3 regions of the Pseudoalteromonas sp. CH_XMU1449-3 genome follow, and region 2 is predicted to be linked to each of the others. Evidence: predicted binding sites of a transcription regulator. Region 2 holds the regulator's gene; each other region holds the start of a gene.
What was found. Region 2 encodes sigma-54, which starts transcription at its own class of promoters, with help from an activator protein. Its sites were predicted from a motif close to GTTGGCACGNNNNTNGNNT; they were not measured.

Region 1 (10,760 bases), on a different contig from region 2:
AGTACTCAAAGACCGCCAAGCTTATCAAAAAAGATTGACCACAGAAGATAACAGTTATCTGTTTAGCATTGTGCCATTTTACAACGAACATCAGCAGTTTCTTGGCACCATGGCGATTGGTCGTGATATTACCGAGCAGCATAATGCGCTCAATGCATTACAAAGCTCCGAAGCAAAATTACGAAGCGCCATGGAATATGCCGCTAATGGGGTGCTACTGGTATCACTTGACGATCAGGTGCTGCAAGCAAATAAAGCGGCACGCAAAATCTTTGCAATTGAAAACGCCAATGACCTCCTACTAATAGACTTATTTGCTGAGACGTCTTATCAGACATTAAAAAATACCCTGACAGAGCTGTTGCATGAGAAGAAAAAAGTTTATCACTTTAGTCTTGAGCAGCAAGATCTACAGCGCTGGCTACAAATTAGTGTGTCATTAGTTTGGAATGCTGAGCAAACACCTGATTACTATGTTGTTCATGTACAGGATGTGACGGATTTAGTAAAAGCAAAAGATGATGCTGAGCGGGCTACATTAGCTAAGAGCCGCTTCATTGCAAACCTTAGTCATGAAATACGCACACCACTCAATGCTGTACTAGGCTTAATTGACGTGATTGCATTGCAAGGTTTAACACAGCCGCAGCGTAATCATGCCGAACAAGCAAAATCAGCAGCCAATAGCTTGCTTACTTTATTGAATCGTATGCTCGATTTTGCCCGCGCTGAAAGCTCGCAAGTACAACTTAATAAAGCCCCTTTTAGTGTGCCTGATTTAATCGACTACTGTCAGGGAATAACAGCCCCTTTATGCGCAAATAAAGATATCGAGTTTAAAGTCGAATGCGATAAAAGCATTAGCGATAACTTAGTGGGTGATCAAATTTGCTTGCAGCAAGTACTGGCTAATTTACTGACAAACGCTGCCAAATTCACCGAGCAAGGCACAGTGACATTAAACTTAATGCTGGTAGAAGAGTCAGCTGAGCAGCAACTCATTTGCTTTACTGTTAAAGACACCGGTATTGGTATTAGCAAGGCAGATCAAAGCCGCTTATTTGATGCATTTACTCAAGGTGATGAATCATTAACGCGCTCTCATCAGGGGGTTGGCTTAGGCTTAGCGATTGTTAAGTACGAAGTTGCGCTAATGGGAGGCGAAATTAAGCTGGAAAGCGAAAAAGGTAAAGGCAGTGAATTTTGCTTTTGCTTACAGCTAGATAAAGCCGCGGAGCCTGTGAAAAAAGAGCTGGTTTCATTGCCTTCTAGTACTGATTTATCTGGCATGTTAGTGCTGGCTGTGGATGATAACCCGCTTAATTTAAGCATTATTAAGAGCATTTTAGAGCAAATTGATGTCACCGTTGTGTGTGCACATAGTGGTGAAAAAGGCATTGAACTGGCAAATAGCTTAAGGCCCGATCTCATTTTTATGGATATTCAGATGCCAGAAATGGATGGTTGTCAGGCCACGCGTATTATTCGTCAGTCATTCACCAAAGAACAAATGCCGATTTACGCACTCACTGCACACAGTGAAAGCGAAGATATTGAGCATTCAATCGCGGCGGGTATGAATAAGCATTTAACTAAACCGATTGTTGCTAGTAAGTTGTTTTTAGCAATGAGTGAACTTGATAACACAAAAGAAGTCTTTTTTGATCAAGCTTTTATACTGTCTCAGTTTGCAAACAATACTAAGTTAGTATTAACTATGTTGTCGAAGTTTGCGACTATGGCAGCAGAGCAGTTATTACAAATCTCTACATTAAAAACTACCGATGAGTTGGTCCGTGTGGTTCATAATGTAAAAGGGTCAGCCGGAAATCTCGGTTTTAAGCGATTGTCAGCGTGCGCTCAGCAATGTGAAGCTAGGCTTAAAGCAGATGGCGAACTGCCCGTACAATTAAATGATGAGTTGCAGTGGCAAATAAAACAGGTCATCGCATTTATCATCGAACAAGGATCTACTGATGTTGAAAAGAGCCAAGGTACTGATTGTTGATGACGATCCGTTAAACCGCTTGGTATTAGAGAAAACATTGCAGCAAGACTATGATGTTTTTTGTGTTGAGAGTGGCGAAAAAGCACTGACGTTTTTAAAAACGCAGATTGTTGATTTGTTGATCTTGGATATTGTGATGCCAGGCATTGACGGCTATGAAGTGCTTACTAAGTTAAAAGAAAGCGCAACTACCAGTATGCTGCCTGTAATATTTATTTCTGCCAATACCAGTCACGATGATGAAGCGAAGGGCCTTGAATTAGGCGCGATGGACTACATCACTAAACCATTTAGTGCTGCTATCGTGCGTGCTCGAGTGCGTAATCAGCTGCTGATCAAACAAAAAAATGACTTACTCGAAATGCTCGCCTCAATTGATGGCCTAACCGAGATCCCAAACCGACGTTATTTAGATGAAAATTTAGCGCGAGAGTGGCGTCGTTGCCGTCGAGATCAAACCCCGTTATCTGTGTTATTGATGGATGTTGATCACTTCAAGCGTTACAACGATTGCTATGGTCACCGAGCAGGTGATGATTGCTTAAAACAAATTGCTCATGCCTTAGTTGGATCTTGTGAACGAGGCAGTGATTTTGTTGCTCGTTATGGTGGTGAAGAGTTTGCTGCGGTGTTACCCAATACTTCAGCTAAAGAGGCTATATCGTTTGCAAATAAACTTCGCAATGCTGTGAATGATTTAAACATCCCACACAAAGCGTCGCTAAATGCCGACCATGTCACAATTAGTATTGGTATTGCGACCACAGAAAATGGTCAGGTTTATGCAGAACAAACTTTGCTTGAAGAAGCTGATTTAGGTCTTTATCAGGCTAAAGATGCCGGACGAGATCAGATAGTATCGAGAATGATCGCAGTAAATGAACATGAGTAGGCAAAGCCTACTCACCCGTTTCAAACTATTTATTAACCATTGCTAAGTGATTTATAAATCGTATCACCCACGCCAATTAACTTATCATTTTTAAATACGAGTGGCGTACACTCATCTTTAGTCATCTTGCCATCAGAGTGAATGCTATGCGTTGCATAGAATAATACTTGATAAACATCATCGCCTTGCTTTAATAGCTCGGTAAAGTTAGGTGTATTTAGTTTATTTAATACAGTTTGGTAGCTCGTATCTAATGCAAGATTAGAAATCACTTCACGGTTATTTTTATGCTGTTTTTGCCAGCTAGAAGAGTTACCAGCCCAATGTGTGTCGGCTTCACCGTCAGAAACAGCAATGACACAACCAGTTAAAAATGGAGCAGTTAGCGCGGCAATAAGAAGTGCTTTTTTCATGTTATTTTATCCCGAAGAAATTGTTTTATAGTTATTCACTTAATAGCAAACTGCTTGCCAAACTTACAAATCACAAATGAATCAATTGGTTAGGTTATTTTTAGTCAATGGGCTAAGTAATAAATTACTAACTACTTAGCTCTATTGACTAATAAATTGCGATTTAGACCAACCTGTTACGTGTTTCGCCTTGATTAAATGCTTGGATATTTAACGCAATTTCGTTAACTAAGCGCACAATAGATTCTTGGCTCGCCCATGCAATGTGTGGGGTAAGTAATAAGTTTGCACCTTTGTATAGTGCCAGCGGGTTTTCTTGCTCTGCGGGTTCTTTACTGAGTACATCAACACCAGCTCCGGCTATGACATTATTAGCTAATGCGTCAGCTAAATCGGCTTCATTGATGATCCCACCACGAGCAGTATTAATGATGATAGCTGACGGTTTCATCATGCTTAATTCTGCCGCAGCGATTTGGTTGCGTGTTTCATCAGTTAGCGGGCAGTGAACAGTAATAATATCGGCCGTGGTTAGGGCATCATTGAAACTAACACGACCTTCACGAGGCGTTTGGCCTTTTCGTTCACTAATGATGACATCGGCACCAAAGGCGCGTGCTACATCGGCAACGGCTTTACCCAGTGAGCCATAACCAACAATAGCCAGTGTTTTGCCGGCAATTTCATTAAAGCTGTAATCTAAACGGCAAAACATCGGGCTTTGCTGCCATAAGCCTTGCTGGCAATCATTAATGTATCTGTGAGTATTGCCCAGTAAATTAGCGATAAGAGTAAAGGTATGCTGCACCACACTCGGTGTTGAATAGCCCGCTACATTTGTCACTGCGATGTTATGCTCTTTGGCTGCTACCAAATCAATATTGTTAGTCCCTGTCGCTGCAACGCATATTAATTTTAAATTAGTTAATTTGCTCATGGCGTGCTGATCAATCACCACTTTATTACTGATAACGATATCGGCATCTTCGCAGCGCTCAACAACCTGTTCTTGAGCGGTTAAATCGTAACAGGTTAACTTACCTAATTGCGCTAAGGCATCTAACGAAGTGTTGGCTAATGTCGCTGCATCAAGGACAGTAATATTCATGTGCTTTCCTTTTTTAATTTATTGCTTGACCTTGGGGTGTACTCCAAGGTTTATAGTGAGCATAATAAATAAACGCTTCACAATGGAGACGGTGATGAAAATAGGTGAGTTTGCCCGTCAGTTGGGTGTCTCAACAGATACGCTACGGTACTACGAAAAGCATGGTTTGTTAACGCCTAGTTCGCGTTCAGACGTGGGATATCGTTTTTATTCTGAGAATGACTATAAACAAATGGCGTTTATTCTCAGAGCAAAGAATGTTGGCTTTAGTCTGGCTGAGATCAAAGAACTACTGCAAATTAAGTTTCATAAAGATCAGCATTCTTGCCATGAAGTTAAAGAGATGACGATACAAAAACGTGATCTCGTTGCACAGCGAATTGCAGAGCTTACTCGCTTTTATGACTCACTATCATTATTAGCAGATAAATGTTGTGGCGGAGAAGAGCCTGCTGAAAACTGTTCAATACTAACGACGCTGGAGGATATCGATGGACTTACTCAATAATTTTTGGCATCTGTTTTTACTTTCAGCGCCTTGGTTAATGTTGGGCTTATTCATAGCTGGTCTTCTCAATGTGTATTTGCCTGCTAACTTTCTTAACCGGCATTTAGGCAAAGAAGGGTTATGGACCACAGTTAAAGCAGCCTTTATTGGTGCCCCAATGCCCTTGTGCTCATGTGGTGTGATCCCTGCGGCCATTGGTTTAAGAAGGGCAGGGGCGTCAAAAAGTGCTACCACAGCATTTTTAGTTTCAACCCCTGAAACTGGGGTCGATTCGGTTTCGGTTTCGTATGTGTTACTAGGTCCATTTATGGCGGTAATACGTCCTATTGCCGCCGTGTGTAGTGCCATTGTGGCCGGTGTATTAGTGGGGAAAGACAGTGAACTTCATCAGCATCAAAATACAGCATCAGATGAAAAAGACTCAGAATCAACATCTTGTTGTAGCAGTAAACAGCCTGAGCCTGTGACTACAGCGAGTTGTTGTAGCAAAGAGGCATCTACTAAGCCCGCACAAAGTTGTTGTAGTAAGCAATCACCTCAAGAACTTGAGCCTGCTAAAACAACAAGTTGTTGTAGTAGCAAAGAATCGCAACCAACACAGGAGCCGCAACACAGTTGCGCAACTGAAAAAGCAGCACCTTCGCAGAAAAGCTGTTGTAGCACTGAGCAGTCAACTAAAGCCGTTGAAAGTCGTTTTAGCAAACTGAAACGCGCGGTGAGCTTTAGTTGTAACAAGCTGCTTGAAGACACTATGATTTGGCTAATGATTGGTTTATTTTTTGCGGCTCTAGTTCAAACTTATGTACCAGAATCTTATTTAAGCCAATGGGGTAATGGCATTCTTGCGATGCTGGTGGTTATTTTAATCAGTATTCCTATGTATATCTGTGCCACAGCATCGACACCTATAGCGGCAGGCTTATTACTCAGTGGTGTGTCTCCGGGGGCGGTGCTAGTGTTTATGTTAGCTGGGCCGGCAACTAATATTGCAACGCTTGGTGTGGTTGGTAAAGAGCTTGGCAAGCGTGCGGTATTTGCTTACTTAATAGGGGTGATTGGCACTGCATTAGCATTTGGCTTTTTAACCGATTATTTAGTGGCGCAATACGGTTTTCTGGTGGCGCCGATGATGGGCGAAGAGCATGAAGTTCTACCACATTGGTTAAGCCTTGGGGCAGGTATTGTGTTGGCAATTTTAATGCTTAGATTACTGCTAAAAATGGTATTAAAAAAGGCGTCGCAAACTGGTAAGAGCATTGCTTAATTATTTGTTATAGATATATATTTTCTACATTAATTGGCATTTAATTTGGTTAACTATCGCGTCTCGGTTCGCATTTAAAATTGCCTGAGTTATAATCCGCCAATTATTTTTAACGGCACGCTCTGCGTGCCGTTTTTTAACTTAAGTAGTTTTTAATGAGTGAAAGTGTGGATAAATACGCCGACATAAGACCTTACAATGATGATGAAGTAGCTGATTCAGTAGCGCGTTTGATTGCTGATAATGCCTTTGTAGATGTAATCGCTAAGTATAACCTACCGCGCTTTTTATCGAACTTCCCATTTATTACTCGCCCATTAGTGCGCAGTCAGCTGCGTAAAAAGTGGGGCAACACCGCATCGGTTGAGCAAGTTCAGCATGAAGTGGCTGATTATTTAAATAAACTAATCACCCGTACGACTTCAGAAGTAACGTTTTCGGGCATCGATAAACTAGACCCAAAACAAGCTTACTTATTTATCTCTAATCACCGCGATATCGTGCTTGATCCTGCACTCGTTAACTGGGGCTTGTTCAAGCACAACATGCCGACAGTTCGCATCGCAATTGGTGATAACTTACTGCAAATTCCGTATATCACTGAGTTAATGCGTTTAAACAAAAGCTTTATTGTAAAGCGCTCAGCGAAAGCTCCGAAAGAGATGTTAAAAGCGCTGTCGCAGCTGTCAGCTTATATCTATGACTCACTTGCTGAAGGCCACTCAATTTGGATAGCGCAAAAAGAAGGCCGAGCAAAAGACGGTTTTGATCAAACAGATCCTGCCTTACTTAAAATGTTGCAGTTACAAGGTCGTAAGCAGAAAAAAGAATTTGCTGAGTACGTACGCGAATTAAAAATTGTGCCAGTGTCTATCTCTTATCAATACGAGCCATGCGCGATTGCTAAAGCGAAAGAGCTTTATCATAAACAGCAACATGGTCAGTATGTGAAACAGCAAGGTGAAGATATTGCTAGTATTGTTGAAGGTTTTAGTACAGCTAAAGGGCATGTACATTTAGCGTTTGGCGAACCAATTGAATCGGGCTGCGAATCACCTGAAGAGCTGGCAAAAACCATTGATCAGCAAATTGTTGATTCGTTTTTCTTACACCCTGGTAACTACATAGCGGGTGGTTGTACGCAAGCTGTGATTGACGAAAAAGATGCTGCTGCATTTAACGAGCGACTAGCAAAAGTGCCAGAGGAGCTAAAACCTTTGGTATTAGCTATGTATGCTAAACCTTTTCATCGTAAAGCAGAACTTGCCACAAGCGAATCTGAGTAAGCGAATCAGATAGTTTAAGAAGCCACTTTTTAAAGTGGCTTTTTTTATGGTTAATTTTCAGGCTATACTTTTAATATTCTTTATTAACCGGCATTTGTGATGCAACAGATTGAAATATTTGAAATTCCAAGCCCTTGCAAAGGAATATGCCAAGTTAATAACCGAGGCTATTGTAAAGGTTGCTACCGAAGTCGCGATGAGCGCTTTTATTGGAATAAGTTTACCAATGCAGAAAAACGTAAAGTCATTAGCTTATGCCAACAGCGCTATAAACGTTTCCTTCAGAAAAAACAGCAGGCAGAGCAGCAACAAACAAATCCTGAGCAAGGCGGTTTTGATTTTTAAAATTTACTGAGGTTGTATTTCGATTTTAAAAATTGCACCGTGCCGTTTTCATCAAGCTTTTTAAGTACTTTAGTCAGTTGCGGAATTATCGCTTTATGCCGTTTATGCACAAAGTGAAAGCTCTGCATCGGCATTAGAATCTGTTTATGAAAGGCCGTTTGGTCAAACCCCGGATGCTTAGTCGACAGTAAAAAGTCTAGTAATATTGTCCCTTCAACACGTTTTTGCGTGAGTAAATTAAGCTGCGCGGTGACATTTCTGACCTTGATCACATCACCATCAAATGGGTGGTTATCGATATAACTCTGGGCTGCCGGGTAGCTTGACTGAATTGCTAACGATTTAAGCTGTTCATATTGACATTGTCGGCAATTTTTCAGTAGCACTAAATTAAAATCAAAAAGTGGGTAGTCCACCTTCAATAAATTAGGATAATCATCTTTAACATCAGCAATACGGCCTAGCTGTCCATCGAGCACACCTTGGTTTGCAGCAACCAGCGCATTTTGATGATTAAAGTCGATTATATGGATCTCATAGCCAATTTCTTTGTATGCCATTCTCATTAAATCAATAACATAGCGAGCTTGAGGTGTATCGGCAGGGCGATTAAAGATCAGTAAATTGGTGCTGGCACTACTTGAGAAGCAAAAAAACAGCAAAAATAAGGCAAATCTGTTACTCAGATACTTCGACAACGTGCGTTCCTTGCGTACATAAATTGCTCGTTAATTTACTGATATGTGTTTCCAAAATCAAGCTTATCCGTGGGCTTTTTTAGCTAATAAAAGGGATTAAAGCCTGTTAATTTTGTTATACTTGCAAAATCAAAAATTTATTGCTGAGAAAGTATGAGTTTCAATTTATGTAAATTGCCACGAGAGCAAAAATATCAAATTCAATTGGATTACGAAGCGTCTTTTTGGGCTTATCAAATAAAGCGTGGTAAGAACACCCGCGAAGGTGTTTACACTGCAATAAATAATCGCCCTATGTCTGAGCAAGCTTTTCTTAAGCAGCAATTTGAGCATTACCTTTCGCTAATGAGCTAACCATGGCTGCGTTTAGATTTTGTTTACTTGAGCCAATTAAAACGCCGTTAGTAAACAAATTTTATGATAAACACAAGGCTCGCGGCCGAGCGACCAAAGCTGACCAAGTATGGGTTGCTTACAAAGAAACAGAAATAATTGCAGCATGCCGAGTTCAAAACCAAGCTGGGCTGTTATTTTTGTCTACCCTTTATGTTGATGAAGTATGGCGGGGTCAAAAAATTGCCTCACAATTACTTGCGGCTGTCACCGCTGCACAAAAAGGGACAGTTTTTACCTTCGTGTACCAAAATCTGATTGATTTTTATCTACAAAATGGGTTTAACTATGCATTAACATTACCCAATTCTTTGCAATCGTTGTTTGAGGTATATGCGCATCGAAACGTAGTTGCGATGCACTTTACGCGTGACACAGTGCCAAGTTAGCAATTTGGAACGTCAATGACTAAGTTCTTCTCCAGTATAGCGTTATTTTTTATTCTGACCTGTGGCTTATTTAGCCATCCCGCTATCTCGCAGGTAAAACGTTTATCAACCAGTGAAGGCTTATCGCAAAGTTATGTAAACACCATGCTTATCGATAACAGTGGCTACTTGTGGTTATCGACTGAAGGTGGCCTCAATCGCTACGATGGTTATCAGGTGGTTCACATAAAAGGCCCTAATGGTGAGCTTGAAGATGCCATCATTGACCGTATTTACCAAGACCCTCAAGGCTATATCTGGATAGCTTCACTACAAGCGGGTTTATTTCGCTATGATCCCACTTCCGATACTTATCAGCAGTTTATTGCGAAACCAACTACTGAAGAGCAAATTTTTATTGAATCGGTGTTTAGCATGGTGGCTGTTGATGACAAAACACTTTGGCTAGGGCGAGGTTGGGATTTTGCCAAATTAGACTTAGAAACGAAAAAAATCACCTCTATTTTTGAAATACCTGAACGCGTAAAAAGTAGTGTTATTCGAGAGCTTTTCGCGTACCAAGGTTATATTTTTATGGGCACTAGTAATGGTGCTTATGTCTATGAGCTGGCATCAGGAAAAGTCCGTAAACTTGAACATCTCCAAAATGAGCCAAGCCATATTTATCAAAATTATGTGAAATCGTTCGCTATTATCAATGAACAAACATTGCTAGTGGGGGCTGTTAGAGGCCTTTATCAGGTTGATATTAGCAATTTAAAAGCAATGTTTGAGACCCCAGATATTGCCTTTAAAAATAAAACGCTCATTAGTGAATTAAATATTTGGAAGATTATACCTGAGGCTAACTCTATTACGCTTGGCACTGATAAAGGGTTATTTGAATATAACCTTGAAACGGGTGAGTTAGCTAAGAATATGCGCCTAAAGGAAAGTGGTTACACACTAGCTGACACCAGCATTATTGATATTGTGAAAGACCGCTCTGGTGGAATGTGGCTGGCAACCAAAAATGATGGTGCATTCTATCAGTCATACGACAATTACAATTTTATCAATGTAACAGCCAACTCATTAACAGGCGATGGGCTATCGCATCATTCAATTTGGAGTATCACTGAGTTTCAAAATCGTCTCTGGCTTGCCACCCATAATGGTTTAACAGCGGTTGATTTAGAAACCTACGAAAGTGAAGTGTTTTTAAAAGATTATCAGGTTGACCTGATTACTACTGAGTTCAGTATTTACCAAATCATGCCCTACAAAGATAAGTTATGGCTGCATACTAATCGCGGTATATTAAGCTTTGATCCGAAAACCGGGCAGGCCACCCCAGTCAAAGCCGCAAACCCCGAGAGCCAGGTTTTAATTAACGATTGGGTGCATGGCATATTGTTGATGCCATCGGGGGATCTTTACTATGTTCACCCTGATTACGGCATGTTTGTTTATAATA
Region 2 (10,760 bases):
AAGTTGAGTAATCTCGACTTTACTCATCACCACCATCACCTCTAAATTGCACTGGCAGTTGGCTCTTCTGCTCTAGTAAGTCACTTACATAATCTAGACCATGTTGGCGTAAAATACCTTGTAATTCACTTTGTTTAGCATCAAGCAAACTAATACCTTCTGCAATCATATCGTACGCGCCCCAATCACCACTGCGGTCTTCACGTACTTTAAAGTCGATTCTGATATCAGGTTTACCGGCTTCAACAATCTTAGTTTTAACAACCACCACATCTTGGCCTTTGAAAGGCTGAGGCGGAGCAAACTCAACGCTTTGATTAGTGTATTGAGTAAACACACCTGCGTAAGTAGCAATTAAATACTTTTGAAAAACGTCAATGAAGCGTTGTAACTCTTTAATCGCTTTCGCTTTTTCCTCTTTATCTTCGATAGCACGAACCTTTGACACGTGATTACCTAGTACGCGCAGTGCAGCATACTTGTAGTCAATGTAAGGCATTAGCTCTTCTTGTACGATAACGCGAAGATGCTCTTTGTCTTTCGCAATAAGAGGTTGATCTTTAGTAATACGAGCAAAGGTATTATCTGACACTGTACGAACCATTTTGTAGGGGTCTTTTAAATCAACCTTAGGTTCAGCGGCTTGTGCGTTTAGGCTAAACAGCACAGTAATACATAATAAAAACTTCTTAAACATAATTATTCACCACCCTGGTTGAATAAGAACTGACCGATTAACTCTTCTAAAACAAGCGCTGATTTTGTATCAGTAATGTAGTCACCATCTGCAAGCGCTTTGCTTTCAACACCAAATAGATCATCTAGATCTGTATCATGCTCACTTGCAGTTACATCTTCACCCATACAGCGTTGCTCAGCAGATTCAGGGGCAATAACAGGGTTAATGCCTAAGTACTGCTCACCTAAAATACCTGATGTCAAAATAGAGATTGATGTTGTGTCTGAAAACTTACATAAGTAATTTGCATCAATCGCCATATTAACCACAGGCACAAACTCTTTTGGGTGAATAAAGATTGATTCAACTCGGCCAACAACTACACCACCAACTTTAATCGGCGCACGTGCTTTTAAAGAACCAATGTTTTCAAACTTTGCGTTCAGTTGGTAAGTCTCACCACTACCACTAATGCCGGCATTCGCAACTTTAAATGCTAATAATGCAAATGCAGCGATACCAAGGGCTACAAAAAAGCCAACTAATATTTCTAATTTCCGTGAATTCATCTTTATACCCTAATTAGCTGGTAAACATTACCGCTGTTAAAATAAAGTCAAAACCTAATACTGCCAATGACGAGTGCACAACGGTTTCTGTTGTCGCTTTACTGATCCCCTCTGAAGTAGGAACACAGTCATAGCCTTTATAAAGTGCAATCCAAGTCACAATCATGGCGAATACAAAACTCTTAATCATGCCGTTCACAATATCTTGTTGGAATGACACTTGCGCTTGCATGATTGACCAGAAGCTTCCTGAGTCAACACCAAGCCAATCAACACCCACTAAATGAGCGCCAATAATAGCAACCGCAGAAAATATTAATGCAAGTAACGGCATACTGATAAAACCAGCCCAAAAACGCGGTGCAATAATGCGTTTAAGTGGATCAATCGCCATCATTTCTAAACTTGATAATTGCTCAGTTGCTTTCATTAAACCGATTTCAGCAGTAAGTGCACTACCCGCGCGGCCTGCAAACAGTAACGCTGTTACTACAGGGCCTAACTCCCGTAATAAGCTCAATGCCACTAAAGGCCCTAAGCTATCTTCAGCACCATAGCCTACTAATACGGTGTAACCCTGCAGGGCGAGCACCATACCGATGAATAAGCCTGACACCATAATGATTAAAAGAGATTGCGAGCCCACCATATATAATTGGCGAACAAGTAAAGGCGTGCCTTTTTTGAAGTTCGGCACATTAACGAGTGCACCAAACAGCATCTGAGTAGAACGGCCAAGCGCTGCAAAGCGCCCTAATGTTTTGTGACCTAACTTCTGGAATAGATCAAGCATTATGCACTCCTAGTAATTCATCATCATACGCAGGAGCTGGGAAATGGAATGGTACAGGGCCATCCGATAAACCATTTAAGAACTGTTGTACAAGTTCAGATTCATGGTTTTGCATTTGCTCTGGTGAACCTTCGCCTATCACCCCTTGATCAGCAATAATGATCACGTGATCAGCAATGCTCATCACCTCTGTTACATCATGGGTCACAATCAGTGATGATAAACCTAGCACCTCATTCAGTGATTTTATTAGCTTAACTAACACACCCATAGAGATAGGATCTTGCCCAGCAAATGGTTCATCGTACATGATAAGCTCTGGATCAAGTGCAATTGAACGCGCTAAAGCAGCACGGCGAGCCATACCACCAGAAAGCTCAGACGGCATTAAGTCTTGTGCGCCACGTAAGCCGACAGCTTGTAATTTCATTAAAACGACAAGACGGATTAAATCTTCGCTGAGTTGAGTATGTTCGCGCAAAGGAAAGGCGATATTGTCAAACACTGACATATCGGTAAATAAAGCGCCACTTTGAAACAGCATACTCATTTTGGTGCGGGCAGCATAAAGTTCCTTGCGAGTCATGCCAGGAATGCTGTTGCCTTCAAATAAAATGTCACCAGAATCAGGTTTAAGCTGACCGCCAATTAAGCGCAACATGGTGGTTTTACCAATGCCGCTTGGTCCCATGATAGCGGTAATCTTGCCTTTCGGAATGTTAAAACTCATATTTTTATATATGATTCTATCGCCCCGTGAAAAGGTTACATCCTTGATTTCTACTATTGATTGCGACAAGTCGCTCTCCATAACGTTTTTCACTAGTTTTGCCATTTTAAGGGTTTTTTAGTCAAGATGGAAAAAACAAATCGTAAAATTTTGTAATATTTTCTATCAATAAATTCTAAAGCTAGCTGCAAAGAGCTTAACGACACCTGAAATTTAGTTTCCTTGCTAAGCACGCTTTATGCTCGCCAGCCCATTCTTTTACTTATACTTTCAGGTTCGCTTTTGTTACTATTTGCAGTCATCTGTATAAGTAATGTTGGCGTATCACAATGGTGACTTCTTTTGTCATTTTAATTATTGGTTTTGCTGCACTCGTTTGGAGTGCCGATCGGTTTGTTTATGGGGCGGCTGCACTCGCAAAAAATATGGGGATCCCCACCCTAATCATTGGTTTAACCGTTGTTGCTATGGGCTCATCAGCCCCTGAAATGATGGTATCTGCATCGGCAGCACTTGCTGATAAAACAGATACTGCGGTAGGTAATGCGGTCGGCTCTAACATTACTAACATCTTACTTGTACTTGGTGTCACAGCTTTACTACGCCCTCTTTCAGTATCTTCAATGACACTTAAACGTGAAATGCCGCTGGTCCTGTTAATCTCTGTAGCTGCTTGGTATGTGTTCTCAGATAACTATTTTTCGTTCGCTGAAGGCATTGCCTTGATGATTGCTTTTGCCGTGTTTATTGGTGGCTTAGTTATTGTGTCTCTGCGTGCTAAAAACCAAGATGACCCATTTGTCAGCGAAGCATGTGAAGACGTTCCGAACGATGTAAGCACTAAATCAGCCGTATTTTGGTTAGTCATCGGCATGATTTTATTACCCATTAGTTCACACTTTTTAGTTGAATCAGCCGTTGATATTGCGAAATATTTTGGTCTATCAGACCTTGTAATAGGCTTAACCATTATTGCTATTGGTACCAGCTTACCAGAGCTGGCAGCCTGTATTGCAGGGGTATTAAAAAACGAAGACGATTTAGCGCTTGGGAATATCGTTGGCTCAAACATTTTCAATTTACTCGCCGTATTACCACTTGCGGGTATTATCAACCCATCAGTTATTGACCCTTCTGCGGCAAACCGCGATGCACTTATCATGATTGCAGCAACCGTTGTATTGATTGCCATGTCATTGAACTTTAAAGGTGCTCGTCGTATCAATAGAGTAGAAGGTGGCTTCTTGTTAGTCGCATTTATTGCATATCAGGGCTATATTTTCAGCCAAGTAGGATAATTAATGACACAACCTAGCTTTATCGCGCAGGGTAAGCGCGTACTCGAAATTGAAGCACAAGCTTTACAAGAAATTGAGCAATATATAAATCAAGATTTCGATAACGCTTGCCAATTAATGTTCCAATGTACAGGTCGTATTATTGTGATTGGTATGGGCAAGTCTGGCCACGTTGGTAATAAAATTGCGGCGACCCTTGCAAGTACTGGCACACCGGCATTTTTTGTTCATCCTGGCGAAGCAAGCCATGGTGATTTAGGCATGATCACCCGTGATGATGTGGTGATGTGTATTTCGAACTCAGGCGAAACCAGCGAAGTACTTAGCATTATCCCTGTTATCAAGCGCATTGGCGCAAAGATGATTTCACTCACTGGCAACCCAGACTCAACCATGGCAAAACTGTCTGATGTACATGTGTGCATTAAAGTAAGCCAAGAGGCATGTCCATTAGGCCTTGCGCCAACGGCAAGTACCACAGCGACCTTGGTTATGGGTGATGCAATGGCGGTTGCGTTACTTGAAACCCGTGGTTTCACAGCCGATGATTTTGCACTTTCGCACCCGGGTGGCAGCTTAGGTAAACGTTTATTGCTTACATTAGATGATGTGATGCACGCAGGCGACGCCACGCCAATCGTTAGCGAAACCCAAAGCATTAAAGACGCACTAATCGAAATGTCAGCCAAGGGCCTTGGTATGACCGCGGTGATTGGTGCAGATGAAAAGTTAGCCGGATTATTCACTGATGGTGACTTACGCCGTATTTTAGAGCAGCGCATCGATATCCATAACACGGCAATTAGGCAAGTAATGACCCGTTCATGTACAACTGCTCGCCCTGAGATGCTTGCAGCTGAAGCTTTAAATATTATGGAACGTAAACGTATCAATGGTTTAATTGTGGTAGATCAAAGTAATACGCCAATTGGTGCCCTTAATATGCAAGACCTATTAAAAGCAGGAGTTCTTTAAGCAATGACATTCGCCGAGCTATACCAGCCTCTTAGCCCTGATGTGAGTCAGCGCGCACAAAAAGTAAAATTGCTAATCTGTGATATAGATGGCGTTTTTTCTGATGGCCGAATTTATTTAGGTAATGATGGCGAAGAGCTTAAAGCATTTAATACTAAAGATGGCTTTGGTATTAAAGCGCTCATTAATAGTGGCTTTGAAGTGGCAGTGATTACTGGCCGCCATTCACAAATAGTTCAGCAGCGAATGACTAGCCTAACAGTTCAGCACATTTATCAGGGACAAGAAGATAAGCTGATTGCTTATCAAGAGTTAAAAGATAAACTGGGGCTGACTGATGAACAAATTGCCTATATTGGTGATGATGGTCCAGACTTACCAGTAATGGAAAAAGTAGGGTTTGCTGTTGCTGTAAACGACGCACACCCACTGATTAAAAAGCTGGCTCATTACACCACATTATTACCAGGTGGCTTTGGAGCTGTGCGTGAATTAACTGATTTACTCATGTTAGAAAACGGTAAGCCGTTAACTAGCGATGGAACCAGCGCATGAATATAGCCCGTATTTTACTGAGTATTGTTTTTGTTTGTTGCATGGTGTGGTTATGGTACCCGTACTTTAACCAATCAACAGACACAATAACTAGTGAAGACGAGATCATCGCAACACCTGATTACACCGCAGTGGCGTTAAAGCAAACAGCGTATGACGAGCAAGGCAAAATTAGTCATAAAGTGGCTGCTGCTAAAATGGAGTTGTATCAACAATTAGGGTTTACCTTTTTTGAGCAACCTATTTTTACTATTTATGGCGACCAGCAGGTTTGGCAAGTAAAAGCCAAAGAAGCCACATTGTACGAAAACGATCAGCTGATTTTTGAAGGGGATGTAGTTGCTAAAAACTTAACCCATAACGGCATGATCGAAGATATAAAAGCAGAAAACATTAATGTCGACATTGATAAAATGACCATGTTTTCTAAGCAACCTGTGACACTAACAGGACCGAATTTAAAGATTACCGGTAAAGGCTTAAAAGCCGATTTAAAAACCGAAATTGTTGAGTTAACTAACCATACACGAACCATATACTATGACCAATAAACTGAAGAAATTACTCCTGATCCCAAGCTTATTGATTGCCTTTTCGGGCGCAGCTGCCGAGCAAACAGGCGCTCAAATTAGCATTAGCTCAGATCGCCAAGTAGGTAAACTAAAAGATGGCGTTGGCATATTCGAAGGTAACGTAGAGATCGTGCATGGTAATCGTCGTATTACCGCTGAACGCCTTGAAGCACACGGCGGTGACACCGAAGGTACAGTAGAGTTAATTATTGCCACAGGTAAGCCTGCTTACTTCGAAGAAAAGCAAACTGATGGCACCGTAATGAGCGCTAGCGCAGAAGAAGTACGTTATGATGTTGCAAAACGCTTCTTAACCTTAAATGGTGAAGCTGAAGTTACTCAAGCTGGTCAAAAAGTGACAGCTAAAAGCATTACCTATGATATGGCACAGCAGCTGATCAGTGCTGAAAAAGACGAAAACTCAACAGATCGTGTACACACTATTTTAGTGCCTGTTGAAAATAAAAAAGATAATAAAGGCCAACCATGAGCACATTAAAAGCAGAGCTTTTAGCTAAAAGCTACAAAGGCCGCCAAGTGGTTAAAAATGTCGGTCTTGAAGTTGAAGCTGGCAGTATTGTTGGCTTGCTTGGTCCAAATGGCGCAGGTAAAACAACGACCTTCTATATGATTGTAGGCTTAGTACCTAGCGACAAAGGTAAAATCAGTATTGATGATAACGATATCACCCTTTTACCAATGCATAGCCGTGCGCGTTTAGGTATTGGCTATCTGCCACAAGAATCGTCAATTTTTCGAAAGTTAACGGTTTACCAAAACTTGATGGCCATTTTAGAAACTCGTAAAGATCTAAATAAAACCACCCGCGAAGAAACACTCAATAGCTTACTTGATGAGTTTAGTATTCAACACATTCGTGACAGCCAAGGTATGGCGCTGTCAGGTGGTGAGCGACGCCGTGTAGAAATTGCTCGCGCATTAGCCGCTAATCCTAAATTTATCCTTTTAGATGAGCCTTTTGCTGGTGTTGATCCAATTTCAGTGTTAGATATAAAGAAAATTATTGAGCACCTAAAAAATCGTGGTATCGGTGTACTAATTACTGACCATAATGTTCGAGAAACCCTTGATGTTTGTGAAAAAGCCTACATTGTTTCTCATGGGGAGCTAATTGCATCAGGCACACCTGAGCACGTATTAGCAGACCAAACTGTACGCGATGTATATCTAGGCGAGCAATTCAGGCTGTAACCATTACGCCAGCGACTAGAGCATCTGCTAGACTTATAACAATGACAATAAATCGATAACTGTGTTTATACAGGTATCGATAACTTAAAAAGGATTGTTAGGGATACATGAGGCAATCATTACAGCTGCGCATGGGCCAGCAACTTACAATGACTCCACAACTGCAACAAGCTATTCGTTTGTTGCAGCTCAGTACATTGGATCTCCAGCAAGAAATTCAAGAAGCGCTTGATAGTAATCCCCTACTTGAAGTGGAAGAAGCGGATTACAACGAAGAAAGCACCGGCAAGAATGAGCAAAAAGCGGAGTCTGACGATGTGCAAGTCAGCGCGTCTGCCGAAGAAGCACCTAGCGAGTACGAGCAAGAAAGTAGTGATGCTCTCAATAAAGACACCGTCAGCGATGACTTAGCAATGGATGTTACCTGGGATGAGTACATGAGTGCCGCCCCTTCAACATCGTCAGGGCCAATGCCTGAAGATGAATCTATCTATCAGGGAGCATCAACCGAAACCCTTCACGAATACCTGATGTGGCAATTGCAACTCACGCCATTTAGCCCTACTGATGAAGCGATTGCTGTGGCAATTGTAGAAGCTATCGATGACTCAGGTATTTTAACGGTAAGCTGTGAAGATATCGTCGAAAGCTTTAATCAAAATAACGATGAAGAAGAAATCGAACTTGATGAAGTCGAAGCGGTCTTAAAAAGAATTCAGTTATTTGATCCTGTTGGTATTGGCGCGCGCAGTTTACAAGAATGTCTGTGCATTCAGTTACGCCAATTCGATGCTGATACGCCATATTTAGCTGAAACTAAAATGGTTTTATCTGAGCATATCGAATTATTAGCGAGTCGCGACTATCGAACTTTGATGAAAAAGACTAAGCTTAAAGAAAATGAGCTTAAAGAAGTGATGACGCTTATTCACAGCTTAAATCCTAAGCCTGCGGATAGCATAGTACGCGAAGAATCTGAGTACGTTATACCTGATGTATCAGTAAAAAAAGTAAAAGGCCGCTGGGTAGTCGAGTTAAACCCAGATTGTATGCCAAAGATTAGAGTGAACAGCCAATATGCAGCTATGTCTCGCTCTGTTAAATCAAGTAGCGACAGCCAATTTATTCGCTCTCACTTACAAGAAGCAAAGTGGTTTATTAAGAGCTTAGAAAGCCGTAACGATACGCTATTAAAAGTGACCAACTGTATCGTTCAACAACAACAAGCTTTCTTTGAGCATGGCCCTGAGGCAATGAAGCCGATGGTGCTAAATGATGTTGCTGAAATGGTCGAAATGCATGAATCGACGATTTCACGGGTAACAACGCAAAAATATATGCATACCCCACGGGGTATTTTTGAGTTGAAATATTTCTTCTCAAGCCATGTCAGCACCGAAAATGGTGGTGAGTGTTCTTCTACAGCAATACGCGCTTTAATCAAGAAGTTAGTCGCTGCAGAAAACTCAGCTAAACCATTGAGTGATAGCAAAATTGCAGATATATTGGCTGAGCAAGGAATTAAAGTAGCTAGACGTACAATTGCAAAATATCGTGAGTCTCTAGCAATACCTCCGTCTAATCAGCGTAAAAGTCTGATTTAGACGTTTTACATAGAAGGAAAAATGCTTATGCAACTAAATTTAACTGGTCGTCATGTAGAAATCACAGATTCATTAAGAGACTATGTAAACACCAAGTTTGCAAAACTAGAAAGGCATTTTGACCATATTAATAATGTTCATGTCATTCTAGATGTAGAAAAATTAAGCCAAAAAGCAGAAGCAACTTTACATGTAAACGGAGGCGAATTGTTCGCTTCTACAGAACATCAAGATATGTACGCAGCCATTGACTCACTGATCGATAAACTTGATCGCCAAGTCATTAAACACAAAGAGAAATTAGCTCGACATTAAATTATGAAACTAAGTTCACTTACTAACCAGGACTGCAGCAAAGCTGCGGTCCTTTTTAATAGCAAAAAAAGAATTCTTGAATATATCAGCGAACTGGCCCACCAGCAGCTTCCTCATTTATCGCAACAAGATATCCTAGATGCTTTACTCAACCGAGAAAAACTAGGCAGCACCGGCATTGGCCGAGGTATTGCTATTCCACATGGCCGAATGAGCGGCGCAGATGAGCCTCATGCATTTGTGATAGTGAGTGAATCCCCTATTAATTTTGATGCAATTGATAATCGTCCAGTTGATATTTTTGTGGCACTCATCGTACCAGATGGTGACTGTCAGCTTCACCTAAAGACCTTATCAACAATTGCTGATAGACTTAAAGATAAAGAATTTTGTAAACAGCTGCGTAGTGCTACTACCGATCAGCAACTGTTTCAGGTCATATCAGCAGAGGCATAAATGGAATTAATAATTATCAGCGGTCGCTCAGGCTCAGGTAAATCGGTCGCTTTACGTGTACTTGAAGACTTAGGCTATTATTGCGTTGATAATATTCCGGTTAATTTACTGCCATCGCTCGTACGAAGTGTGTCTGATAACTACGATAAAATAGCGGTCAGCATCGACGTGCGTAACTTACCGAAAGAGCAGCAAGAATTTAATGATATTCTTGAGTACCTGCCAGGTTTCGCAAACCCAACACTATTCTATTTAGACAGTGATGACCAAACTCTGATCAAGCGCTTTTCAGAAACACGCCGCTTGCATCCACTATCTATTGATTCTTTGCCGCTTGATCTGGCTATTAAACAAGAAAAAATCCTGCTTGATGTGTTGATCACTCGCGCTGACTTTATGATTGATACCACTGATCTGAGTGTTCATCAGTTAGCAGAATCAATTCGCGAAAAGATTTTAGGTAAAAAAGATAAAAAGCTGATTATTACTTTTATGTCGTTTGGCTTTAAGCATGGTATTCCAAAAGAAGCTGACTACGTTTTTGATGCACGCTTTTTACCTAACCCACACTGGGAACCTGATTTAAAGCCACTAACAGGCCTTGATCAACCAGTAAAAGATTACCTAGCTAGCCACAGCATAGTGCAAAAGTTCACGTGGCAAATACAAACCTTTGTGCAAACTTGGTTGCCACATTTAGAGCGTAATAACCGCAGTTACCTGACCATTGCTATTGGTTGCACCGGTGGCCAGCATCGCTCTGTTTACTTAGCGCAAACAATTGGTGAGAGCTTTGCCAAAAGCCATGCTAATGTAAAAATTCGCCACCGCGAACAAGACATTTAATTAGGCACCAACAATGCACGCTGAAGATACCTTTTTAATTCAAAATAAACTTGGCTTACATGCTCGTGCTGCTACTGTTTTAGCGCAATTAGCACTGCAATTTGATGCCAAAATTACGCTTTATCAAGATGATAAAGAAGCTGAAGGCGACAGCGT
Region 3 (10,760 bases), on a different contig from region 2:
ACCGTTTTTTGCCTGTAAAATGTATTCTTTACCGGCATTTTTAACTTGTAATAGGGTGCCATCGAATGGCGCGATTATGTTGTGGCTAGTTAGTTCAACACTAATCCCTGGGCCAAGGGTGGCAAAACGAAAAAATGGCTCAGGATGCTCGTTAATGCTTTTTACACGCCCGGTAAATGGGCTTTTAATGGCCATGCAGCGCGCTTTTCTGAGGCTGCGTTCGGGTAAGTATTGAACTTCGTTAGTCATGGCTTATTTAACATCACCTAGCACATGGTAACCGTCTTTTTTCAGGGCTGTAATAGCTTTTGTCATACTTTGCTTTTTCACCAATACATAATCTGTATCGTAGGTTGATAAAGCAAAAATCGAAATCGATGCTTTTGCTAGCACGCCAGAAATGTTCGCCATAATACCAGTTAACGAAAAACCAAGTGGGCCAATAACTTCAAGTGCTTGCCAGTCGGTTTCTTGGTCCAGACTGTCGAGCTGGAAACTACTTGGGCAGACAATAGACAGCTCATCAGCCGTTTTTGCAATAAAGAAAATAGCTTGTTGGAGTAAGGCAGGATCAATCGTCGCATCGACATCTAAACTATGAATGGTAAGTTCTTCACTATGAAGTTGTAACGTTTGTTTTGACATCTGCGATCCTATCTTTGAAGCCTTTGAATTTATAGTATAGGTAAACAAAGTTAAGATAAAGCGCAATAATTTTGATTGCTGAGGTTTTACTCAATATCGCTGTTGAGGTTGTCCACAGAATCTGTGGATAAATATGGGAATAGGTCAGTATAAAGAAGCTAATAGGCTAATTTATAAAGGTTTTATAAATTAGCCTAAATTTTGAAGGGTTAATTTTCTAAGCTTTCAACTTGCTTAGCTTGAATCGCTGTAAGGGCAATGGTGTAAACAATGTCGTCTACTAATGCACCACGACTCAAGTCATTTACCGGCTTACGCATACCTTGCAGCATAGGGCCAATACTAATTAAATCGGCACTACGTTGTACGGCTTTATAGGTTGTATTACCCGTATTTAAATCAGGGAATACAAACACTGTTGCTTTACCTGCAACCGGGCTGTCTGGTGCTTTTTTAAGTGCTACGTTTTCCATAATTGCAGCGTCGTACTGAAGCGGGCCATCAATCACTAAATCAGGGCGCTTTTGCTGGGCAAGCTTAGTGGCTTCACGCACTTTTTCTACGTCAGCACCTGAACCCGAGGTACCCGTACTGTAGCTGATCATTGCAACACGAGGCTCAATACCAAACGCGGCCGCTGAATCCGCTGATTGAATCGCGATATCGGCCAGTTGCTCTGCCGTTGGATCAGGGTTGATAGCACAGTCACCGTAAACCAGAACTTGATCAGGTAACAGCATAAAGAACACTGATGATACCAACGATGAACCCGGTGCAGTTTTAATTAACTGTAGCGGTGGGCGAATTGTGTTGGCTGTGGTATTTACCGCACCCGACACAAGGCCATCTACTTTGCCTTGTTCAAGCATCATAGTACCAAGCACCACGTTATCCAGTAATTGCTCTTGGGCAACCACCTCTGTTAAGCCTTTGTTTTTACGAATTTCGACCATAGGCGCAACGTAATCGTTGATCACATCACCTGGTTCAACAATGGTTACGTTATCGTTAAGCTCAACACCTTGTTGCTCAGCAATACGTAAAATTTCTTCTTTGTCACCAAGTAGGATTGTTTTTGCAATGCCACGTTGACCACAAATTGCAGCGGCTTTAATCGTGCGTGGCTCATTACCTTCAGGTAAAACAACCGTTTTCTTCGCTTGACGGGCTTTATCTGTTAGTAAGAAGCGAAACGCTGGCGGAGACATTTTACGAGTACGACCAACACTTTGTGCAAGGCTGTCTAACCAGTCAGAGTCAATGTTACTAGCGTTGTGATCTTTTACTTTATCGATACGTTGGTCATCATCGCACGGTACTTCCATATTGAAGTTGTGCAGTAATAAAGACGTGCGCCACGTATCTTCTTGTGTTGCAAGAATCGGCAGGCCGGTATTCATAGCTTGTTCGCACAATTTCATAATGCGATCTTCAGGTTTAAAGCCACCGGTTAATAAAATAGCCCCAAGCTTGGTACCATTCATGGCTGATAAACAAGCGGCAACGAGTACATCAGAGCGATCGCCCGGAGTAACTAGTAATGCACCCGGGGTAAAGTGGCTTAAAATATTCGATACAGTACGAGCACAGAAAGTAACGCGACGTAAACGACGGTGAGCCATGTCGCCTTCGTTAATAACTTCGGCCTTTAGGTATTCACATAAATCACGTACACGTGGCGCTACTAGGTCGAAATCCCACGGGATTGAACCTAATAATTTAAATGGGTGTTTTCTGAAAATAGGCAATGATGCTAAACGGTTTAATTCGTTTTCAAGTTGCTCAGGCTCATGGGCTTCAACAAGGTCTGCACGTGCGCGACCTTCGTCATCTAAAGGTGCATTAACTTTATTGAAAATACAACCTAGCACGCGAGGGTGGTTAACACCGCCATAGTTGCCTGAGGCAATTTCTAAACGGTCTTCAATTTGGTCGTTGCTATCGTTACTAGGTGTTAAAACAAAAACAATATCAGCACCCAGTGTTTGCGCGATTTCACGGTTTACACGGCCTGCATAAGGCTGACGGCGTGTTGGCACCATACCTTCGATAATAGCAATTTCGTCTTCTTTAATGGTACTTTCAAAGCGCTCTACGATTTCTTCTAGTAAATCGTCGCCTTTACCATCACCTATCATTTGCTCTGCATAGCTAAGCTCAAATGGTGTCGGCGGATTAATTGGCGAGCCATGGGTGACAATTTGCGTCGACTTTTCAGGTCCTGTATCGCCAGAGCGCGGCTGCGCAATTGGTTTGAAAAAGTTCACTTTAAGCGCTTTTTGCTCAAGTGCGCGCACTAAACCAACAGATACAGATGTTAAACCAACCCCAGTCGAAATAGGGATCAACATAATTCTACGTGCCATTTACTTAACCCTCCTTTGCAATACGGGCTGCATCGTTAGCAATAACCCATTCTTCGTTAGTCGGGATCACAAACGCTTTCGCGTGGGCTTGGTCTTTTGAGATTAAGCCTTCTTTACCAAAACGTGCCGCTAAGTTTGCAGCTTCGTCACACTCAAGGCCTAAAAAGCCTAATTGAGTGATTACTTTGTCACGAATGATATCTGAGTTTTCACCAATACCACCGGTGAAAATAAGTGCATCAAGGCGTTGTACTGGCACCAAGAATGCGGCGATTTGTTTTGCTAAACGGTAGCAAAAAATATCGAGTGCAAGGTTCGCTTGTGGGTGGCCCTCAACGGCGGCTTCTTCAATAGTGCGACAATCATTTGATAATTCACTAATACCTAACAAACCACTTTGTTTATTAAGTAAATCATCAATTTCTTGCACTGAATAATTTAGTTGCTGAGTTAAAAACGTGAATAAACCAGGGTCGATACTACCACTGCGGGTACCCATCACTAAGCCTTCAAGCGGTGTAAGACCCATACTGGTATCAACACTCTTACCATCTTTAATCGCACATACCGAACAGCCATTACCTAAATGTGCACTGATCACATTGGTTTGCTCGCGCTCTTTGCCTAATAATTTTGCCGCTTCACCTGCAACATAATAATGGCTCGTGCCATGGAACCCATAACGTCTTACGCCGTGCTCTTTATAAAGCGAGTAAGGTAGGGCGTATAAGTAAGCAATATTTGGCATGCTTTGGTGAAATGCCGTATCAAATACAGCAATTTGTGGCAGCGCTGAGAACGCTTGCTGTGCAGTACGAATACCCAATAAGTTGGCTGGGTTATGAAGTGGTGCAAGTGCAGCTGTTTTTTCGATAGCTGCAAGTACATCATCGTCGATAAGCACAGATTCAGTGAAATGCTCACCACCGTGTACAACACGATGACCTACAGCAATTAAATTATCCGCAAGGCCTAGCTCATTAACTAGCTTCACAAGCTCAGCAATTGCTGCATCGTGGGCTTGGCCCTTTGCAAGCTCAATAAGTTGTTTTTCACCATTATATTTATATTTGATTGAAGGCGTGTCTGAGCCAAGGCGCTCAGCTAAACCAGAAATAACTTCGTCAGAAGTGGCGGCATCTAAAATGGCAAATTTTAAACTTGAACTACCACAGTTCAGTACTAAAACATGTTGTGGTGAGCAAAGGGGCGTCGACATAGCTAGGTCCTAAAAGTACGATATCAGTCAGTGTATATTAAGGCTTGATAATTAGAATTCTTTGCCAGTATAGTAAATAAGTATTTTGTTGCTACACTTAACAAAGCTAGGCTGTAATTATACTAAAGTCTGGTTGACTTAAGCCGATAACATTTTATCTCATTTAGACTTTAAACGTTAGTCTCCTAACCATTAATTTGGTATTAAAACTAGGACAGGTTTTGCAGGGATTGTATCCGGGAGTGTGTTACACTCGGTTGTGAAACAAGTTGAAAACCCTAGGAGTGATGATGCAAAAAGGTGTCATGTCACAAGTGCAAACAGGTCGTCAGTACGCTAAAAAATGGCCGATGCGACAAGAGCTCGCTCCATTGTTTGCCGAATTTAGAGTGATCAAGGCCACTGATCTGGCAATTACAGTGATGCCAATATTGGCAATGCTGACCGTTTTTATGCAAGTGAATTACTTAGGTAGTGATTATTTTCCACAAGCTATCACTATTGCGCTTTTCTTTTTATCACTACCACTTCAAGGTTTGTTGTGGCTAGGCCGCCGTGCAGAAACGCGTTTAGAACCAGCAATGTTAAGTTGGTATACCGAGTTGCACAGTAAAATGAAGGCGCATGGTTATCAGTCACAATTAACGACTGAAAAACCACGCTACACTGACTTAGCTCAATTATTAAAAGATATGTTCGAAAAAATGGATAAAGCCTTCACTAAAGAACACTTCTAATCGCGAACAAACTGGCTCACATAAAACGATAACGTTACTTTTTGTGGGCCTTGTTGCTCTATCTGCTGCCAATGCTCTGGGCGAAACTTCCACGCAAATGGCGTCATCATAATTAAATGTTTTATCTCATCGACAGACAACAGCACTTGTTGCTCTAACAAGTTTATCGACTCTTTGCTGAAGCCTGCTGGTGATTCTATCTCTGTATGCGGTTTTACATCGGCATAAATAAACGCTTTTAACTCTTTAAGGTGCCAAGGGCCAGGGCTTGCAACAATTAAACTAGCTTGCGGTTTGGCAAGGCGAGCAAGTTCTTGTGCAAATAAAGGGGCAAACACACTAACAAGCACATCAGCCTGCGCATCTGCAAAAGGGGCTTGGCTAATCGACGCGACACTAAAATGCGCATTTTCGTAACGCTTAGCGGCGTATTTTACCGCGGGCTTAGAAATATCAACACCATATACATCGGCACTCGACTGCGCTGCAATTGCTTGAGTGTAAAAGCCTTCACCACAGCCTAAATCAATAACTGAACTTGGTTCGAGAGATGCCACTAGCTCTGCTAAAGCTTGCTGTAAAAACAAATAGTGTCCGGCACTTAAAAAAGCGCGGCGAGCTTGCACCATTTCAAGATTATCGCCTGGTTGTTTAGACTTTTTATTTTGCACGGGAAGTAAATTGACATAACCCTCTTTGGCGATATCAAAACTGTGGTTGTTGTCACAACGGTAAGTTTTGTCGTTTAGAGTAAGTTCAAGTTTGCAAAGCGGGCAGTGATAGTGAAGACTCATGAGTCTAAATAGTCCTTATCATAAAAGGTTTTAACCCAATGAGGGCGATAGGTGATCATCAAGGTAATGGCCATGCCATTGAGCATTGCTTCAGGAAACCAAATTATGGCACACAGGATCAGATAGTTTTCTGAAATCTCAATAAAACTGTAATCACCAAGCAAGTAATAAAACACACCGCTGGTAAGTATTTTAATACAGGCGATAACAGCAGCGGTTAAAAACGCGCATAAAAAGATATAAATAAAAAAGTGTCTCGGCAGGTAGCTATAGCAAAGCACAAAACACAAATAGCTCAATGTAATTGGTAAAAAAGCAGTAAACAATAAATGCACTGGCAGTATTGATACTGGCAACTGAGCGACTAATACCAAGAGTAAACTTGCAAGAAGGCTTGCAAAAATAGCCAGTCGCCAGCCTAAAATTAGGGTCACTGCAGTGACCCCTAAAATATGCAATTCGAGGCCAGGCAATATCCCCGCTTTAATGCGCCACAGTACCGCAAGTACTAAAGCACATGCGAGCACACCAACTTGTCTTATTGGCGTTGCCAATAATTGTGATGCGCTTTGCTTATCAAAGCTGAGCCAAAGTATTAGAGCCACACAGCTCCACAAAGGGAGCTGCCATTGCAGTGTGTCTATCATGCGTTAAATGTTGACCAAATTGGCGCATGATCAGATGGTTTTTCGATACCACGTAATTCGTAATCGATACCAGACTCAACACAACGCTCAGCAAGAGCAGGGGTTGCTAAGATCACATCAATACGCAGACCGCGGTTGTCATCAAAACCTTTTGAGCGGTAATCAAACCACGAGTATTGCTCAGTTTTTTCTGGGTAAAGTTCACGGAAGGTATCTTTAAAGCCCCAGTTTAATAAAGTGCTTAACCATTCACGCTCTTCAGGTTGGAACGAACACTTACCTGTTTTTAACCAGCGCTTACGGTTTGGTTCACCAATACCAATGTCGAGATCGGTCGGTGAAATATTAATGTCGCCCATCACAATAACATCTTGCTCTGGCGTGTGGTTATCTTCTAAGTGAGTCATTAAATCTTTATAGAATTGACGCTTATAAGGGAATTTGGTTTCGTGGGCAATATTATCCCCTTGCGGGAAGTAGCCATTCATCACCGTTAGGTCACGACCATTTTCTTGTGTCACGGTAACACTGATCATACGACGCTGTGATTCGTCGGTATCGGTTGCAAAGCCTTTAACAACTGATTTTGGCTCTTGTTTACATAACATAGCCACGCCGTAATGCGCTTTTTGACCGTGAAAATAAACGTGATAACCCATTTTTTGCACGTCTTCGAGAGGGAAGGCCTCATCATGTACTTTGATTTCTTGTAAGCCAATAATATCTGGTTGATGTTTATCAATTACGGCTTGCAATTGGTGTAAACGAGCGCGCAGGCCGTTAATGTTAAATGAGATTACCTTCATGGTGCACCTATTATTTTTGTTTCAGTGTTTAGCGCAATTCTATCATCAAACTAGGGCTTATTCATGAGCTAATTACGAAAATCAAATTGGGTAAATGTTGATCAATTGCTGCTTAATTTAAAAACATTGTTAACTCACTATTAATTATTAAATTAAATAAATAATTCAGTTGATCTACTGATTTTTGTTTATATAATGCGCGCAAACCATCCGTTCATATTATGTACTATTTAAAGGTAAACCATGAAAAAACAATTAGTGATGCTTTCTCTTGCATGTATCTCATTTGGCTCATTAGCAAGCAACCCGCACTACTTTTCAGCTGATAACCGTATTGAATCAAAGTTATGTAGCTTAAGTGCGAACGAAGGGTTTACCGCTGCACGTAAAGAAGCAGCAAAGCATGGCATTTCAATGTCACGTTTTTCAAAAAGCATTTTATGTAACGGTACTGACATCCGTGAGATTGCTAAAAAAGCACAATCACAAGAAGCAGCAAAAGCAGCTGTTGAAGTGTTTGCTAAAAATGAGCAAAAAGAAACTCAACTTTGCATCACTGCACTTAAAAAAGGTTTAACACCTGTGCGTGAAAAAATTGGTAACTTAAATACGTTAAAATGTAATGGCGAAGCAGTAACAGACTTCGTTAAGCGTTACCAAAACGCAGCTATCTAATAGCGGCATTTTTGTTATTTGTAAAAAGCGCTCTTCGGAGCGCTTTTTTTATGAAAAAATTACAGTAATCCATGAAAAGCTTGCTAAATCATAGGCTTAACCTCAACTTAACCAGGCTGTAAGTGCTTGATTTTAGCCAATAAGGCATTTTGGCATTCAACTTGTAACAGTCGAAGTGAATCTAATCGACTACAAGGAAATGTCTTATGAACAAGTTAACTTTAGCATCAACAATTTTAGCAGCACTAAGTCTTTCAGCATGTTCTGCAAGTAACTCTTTAGCAAAAATCGACAGCGATTTTGGCAGCCTAGATAATGACAATGACGGTTATATCTCTAAGGTAGAAGCTGACGATGATGCAATTTGGGATCATTTTTCAAATATCGATACCAATATGGATGAGCAAATCAGCCGTACTGAATTTAATGCATATATGCAGTTAAATACAGGCAAGGTAGCAACTGATAGTGAGGTATCTGAATCAGCATTTAAAGCTGAAATCGCTAAATTTGACCCAATCGAAAATGACTTTAAATCGTTAGATAACGACAAAAATGGTTATGTTTCTATTGAAGAAGCCGATGACGACGATATCGCAAATCACTTTGGCTATATGGATAGCAACAAAGATAAGCGTGTAAGCCGTACTGAGTTTATTAATTACATTAGCAAATATGGCAGCGACGTTGCCGAAGATGATGCCCTTGAAATGGTTAAAAATAGCTAATTTCAATATCCATTCATAAATATCCCCCAAAGCCAGTGTTTTACACTGGCTTTTTTACAATAATTTTTCCAACCTTGGCCGACTTCTGTCATAATAGAGCGTTAGTGATTTAAAATGACCTTTAGTAGCGATGGCCACAAAACGTATCAGTGATGAACAGTTAATCGAAATCATAGAAGCCGCGATTTTTGTTGCTGGAAAACCTGTATCTAAACGTCATTTAAAAGAGACAGTATTAGCTGATTTAAGCGTATCTATGCCGCGCATTAATAATGCAATTGAACAAATTCAAACGCATTATCAAACCCGAGGCATTAAGCTTGTTGCAGTAGGCAGCGGTTACAGGTTTCAAGCCTGCGCTAGTTTAGCGCCTTGGCTGGCAAACTTATGGCAAGAGCGCGCACCTAAATACTCACGAGCACTACTAGAAACTTTATCCTTGATTGCCTATAGACAACCTATTACCCGTGGTGAAATTGAACAAGTACGGGGGGTTGCTGTTGGCTCAGGAATTATTAAAACCTTATTAGAAAGAGAGTGGGTCAGAGTTGTTGGCCACAAAGAGGTGCCTGGGCGCCCAGCGTTGTATGCCACAACATCCGCTTTCTTAGATTATTTTTCATTAGCTGGTTTAGATGAATTACCGCCGTTACCTGAACTTCAGGAGAGTAAAATCAACCAGTTATTGAGCGATCCTTCTGTGAGAGAACTATCTGAATGAGTAATGTAGAAACTGAAAAGTTACAAAAAGTATTAGCCCGTGCTGGCGTGGGTTCACGTCGTGAAATGGAAAAATACATCGATGCCAACCGTGTGAGCGTGAATGGTAAAGTGGCACGTTTAGGCGACCGTGTTGAAGCAACCGATGTAATTCGAGTTGACGGTCACGTAGTAAAAATTGAAGACAAAGCCGACCGTATTTGTCGTGTACTTATGTATAACAAACCAGAAGGCGAGCTATGTACACGTAAAGACCCTGAAGGTCGTCGTACGGTATTTGATCGTTTACCACGTGTTGATGGCGAACGTTGGATTGCAGTTGGCCGACTAGATATAAATACCGCTGGTTTAATGCTGTTTACTAACGATGGTGAACTTGCTAACCGTTTAATGCACCCAAGCTACGAAGTAGAGCGTGAGTACTCAGCTCGTGTGTTTGGTGAAGTGACTAACGAAACGCTACGCACTTTAACAAAAGGCGTTGAGCTTGAAGATGGTCCTGCAAAATTCTTAAACATCAAACCTATGGGCGGTGAAGGTATCAACCGTTGGTTCAATGTCACTTTAACAGAAGGTCGTAACCGCGAAGTACGTCGTTTATGGCAATCACAAGATGTTGAAGTATCGCGTCTTATCCGTATTCGTTACGGTAAGTTAGAGCTTGATAAGCGCTTGCCACAAGGTGGTTGGGCTGAGCTTGATTTAGACACGGTTAACTATTTACGTAAAACAGTACAACTAGGCCGCGAAACGCAAACTAAGCTGTCGGTTATTCCTGAAAAGCGTAAAGACAAACGTGCCAAAATTAACCAAATCCGTAAGGCGGTTAAAAAGCACAATCAACGCGCTAAACAAACTAAGCGTCGTTAATCAGAAATATAATTGTTTGCAGATAAACTAATTTATTTGCAAACAGGCATAAAAAAAGCAGCGATATCGCTGCTTTTTTTGTTTCATAATGCTAATTAAGCATTTTCAACTGCTGTACGTGGGTCAACATATTCCATGTTGAAAGCTTCAGCTACTTCTTTATAAGTAACTTTACCTTTGATCACGTTTAAGCCTTTTAAGAAGTTTGCATCGTCAAGAAGCGCTTTCTTGTAGCCTTTGTTAGCAAGGTTGATGATGAACGGTAATGTCGCGTTGTTAAGTGCGAACGTAGAAGTACGTGGTACAGCACCTGGCATGTTAGCAACACAGTAGTGAACAACGTCATCAACGATGTAAGTAGGATCAGCGTGAGTTGTCGCTTTAGAAGTTGCGATACAACCACCTTGGTCGATTGCAACGTCAACGATTGCAGAACCAGGCTTCATTGCTTTGATGTGCTCAGCTGTTACTAGTTTAGGCGCTGCTGCACCTGGGATTAGTACGCCACCGATCACAAGGTCAGCTTCTAGTACGTGTTTTTCTAGTGCGTCAG

Region 1: a site for sigma-54 is predicted at 3,357-3,375, ahead of WA256_RS14490 (DUF3192 domain-containing protein). Genes of this name have one in related genera too.
Region 3: a site for sigma-54 is predicted at 8,038-8,056, ahead of WA256_RS12750 (EF-hand domain-containing protein). Genes of this name have one in related genera too.

What each region holds. Positions count from the first base shown of each region.
Region 1 is NZ_JAYMDY010000011.1:96,892-107,651, forward strand. It holds gene WA256_RS14480 (response regulator) at 1-2,008, shown strand, start outside; gene WA256_RS14485 (diguanylate cyclase) at 1,977-2,900, shown strand; gene WA256_RS14490 (DUF3192 domain-containing protein) at 2,933-3,313, opposite strand; gene WA256_RS14495 (D-2-hydroxyacid dehydrogenase) at 3,477-4,421, opposite strand; gene zntR (Zn(2+)-responsive transcriptional regulator) at 4,516-4,929, shown strand; gene WA256_RS14505 (SO_0444 family Cu/Zn efflux transporter) at 4,913-6,193, shown strand; gene WA256_RS14510 (1-acyl-sn-glycerol-3-phosphate acyltransferase) at 6,349-7,479, shown strand; gene WA256_RS14515 (DUF1289 domain-containing protein) at 7,579-7,824, shown strand; gene WA256_RS14520 (transporter substrate-binding domain-containing protein) at 7,821-8,522, opposite strand; gene WA256_RS14525 (DUF3283 family protein) at 8,676-8,876, shown strand; gene WA256_RS14530 (GNAT family N-acetyltransferase) at 8,879-9,304, shown strand; gene WA256_RS14535 (EAL domain-containing protein) at 9,320-10,760, shown strand, end outside.
Region 2 is NZ_JAYMDY010000025.1:7,771-18,530, forward strand. It holds gene WA256_RS19275 (STAS domain-containing protein) at 1-27, opposite strand, end outside; gene WA256_RS19280 (MlaC/ttg2D family ABC transporter substrate-binding protein) at 20-697, opposite strand; gene mlaD (outer membrane lipid asymmetry maintenance protein MlaD) at 700-1,248, opposite strand; gene mlaE (lipid asymmetry maintenance ABC transporter permease subunit MlaE) at 1,262-2,041, opposite strand; gene WA256_RS19295 (ATP-binding cassette domain-containing protein) at 2,034-2,852, opposite strand; gene WA256_RS19300 (calcium/sodium antiporter) at 3,101-4,069, shown strand; gene WA256_RS19305 (KpsF/GutQ family sugar-phosphate isomerase) at 4,073-5,044, shown strand; gene kdsC (3-deoxy-manno-octulosonate-8-phosphatase KdsC) at 5,048-5,599, shown strand; gene lptC (LPS export ABC transporter periplasmic protein LptC) at 5,596-6,150, shown strand; gene lptA (lipopolysaccharide transport periplasmic protein LptA) at 6,140-6,661, shown strand; gene lptB (LPS export ABC transporter ATP-binding protein) at 6,658-7,383, shown strand; gene WA256_RS19330 (RNA polymerase factor sigma-54) at 7,491-8,987, shown strand; gene hpf (ribosome hibernation promoting factor) at 9,015-9,302, shown strand; gene ptsN (PTS IIA-like nitrogen regulatory protein PtsN) at 9,306-9,758, shown strand; gene rapZ (RNase adapter RapZ) at 9,759-10,604, shown strand; gene WA256_RS19350 (HPr family phosphocarrier protein) at 10,618-10,760, shown strand, end outside.
Region 3 is NZ_JAYMDY010000009.1:103,469-114,228, reverse strand. It holds gene WA256_RS12795 (PTS glucose transporter subunit IIA) at 1-249, opposite strand, end outside; gene WA256_RS12790 (ACT domain-containing protein) at 253-645, opposite strand; gene pta (phosphate acetyltransferase) at 855-3,011, opposite strand; gene WA256_RS12780 (acetate kinase) at 3,016-4,230, opposite strand; gene yfbV (terminus macrodomain insulation protein YfbV) at 4,521-4,967, shown strand; gene WA256_RS12770 (putative RNA methyltransferase) at 4,964-5,761, opposite strand; gene WA256_RS12765 (energy-coupling factor ABC transporter permease) at 5,758-6,408, opposite strand; gene xthA (exodeoxyribonuclease III) at 6,405-7,214, opposite strand; gene WA256_RS12755 (hypothetical protein) at 7,458-7,889, shown strand; gene WA256_RS12750 (EF-hand domain-containing protein) at 8,096-8,617, shown strand; gene scpB (SMC-Scp complex subunit ScpB) at 8,748-9,338, shown strand; gene rluB (23S rRNA pseudouridine(2605) synthase RluB) at 9,335-10,207, shown strand; gene ald (alanine dehydrogenase) at 10,303-10,760, opposite strand, start outside.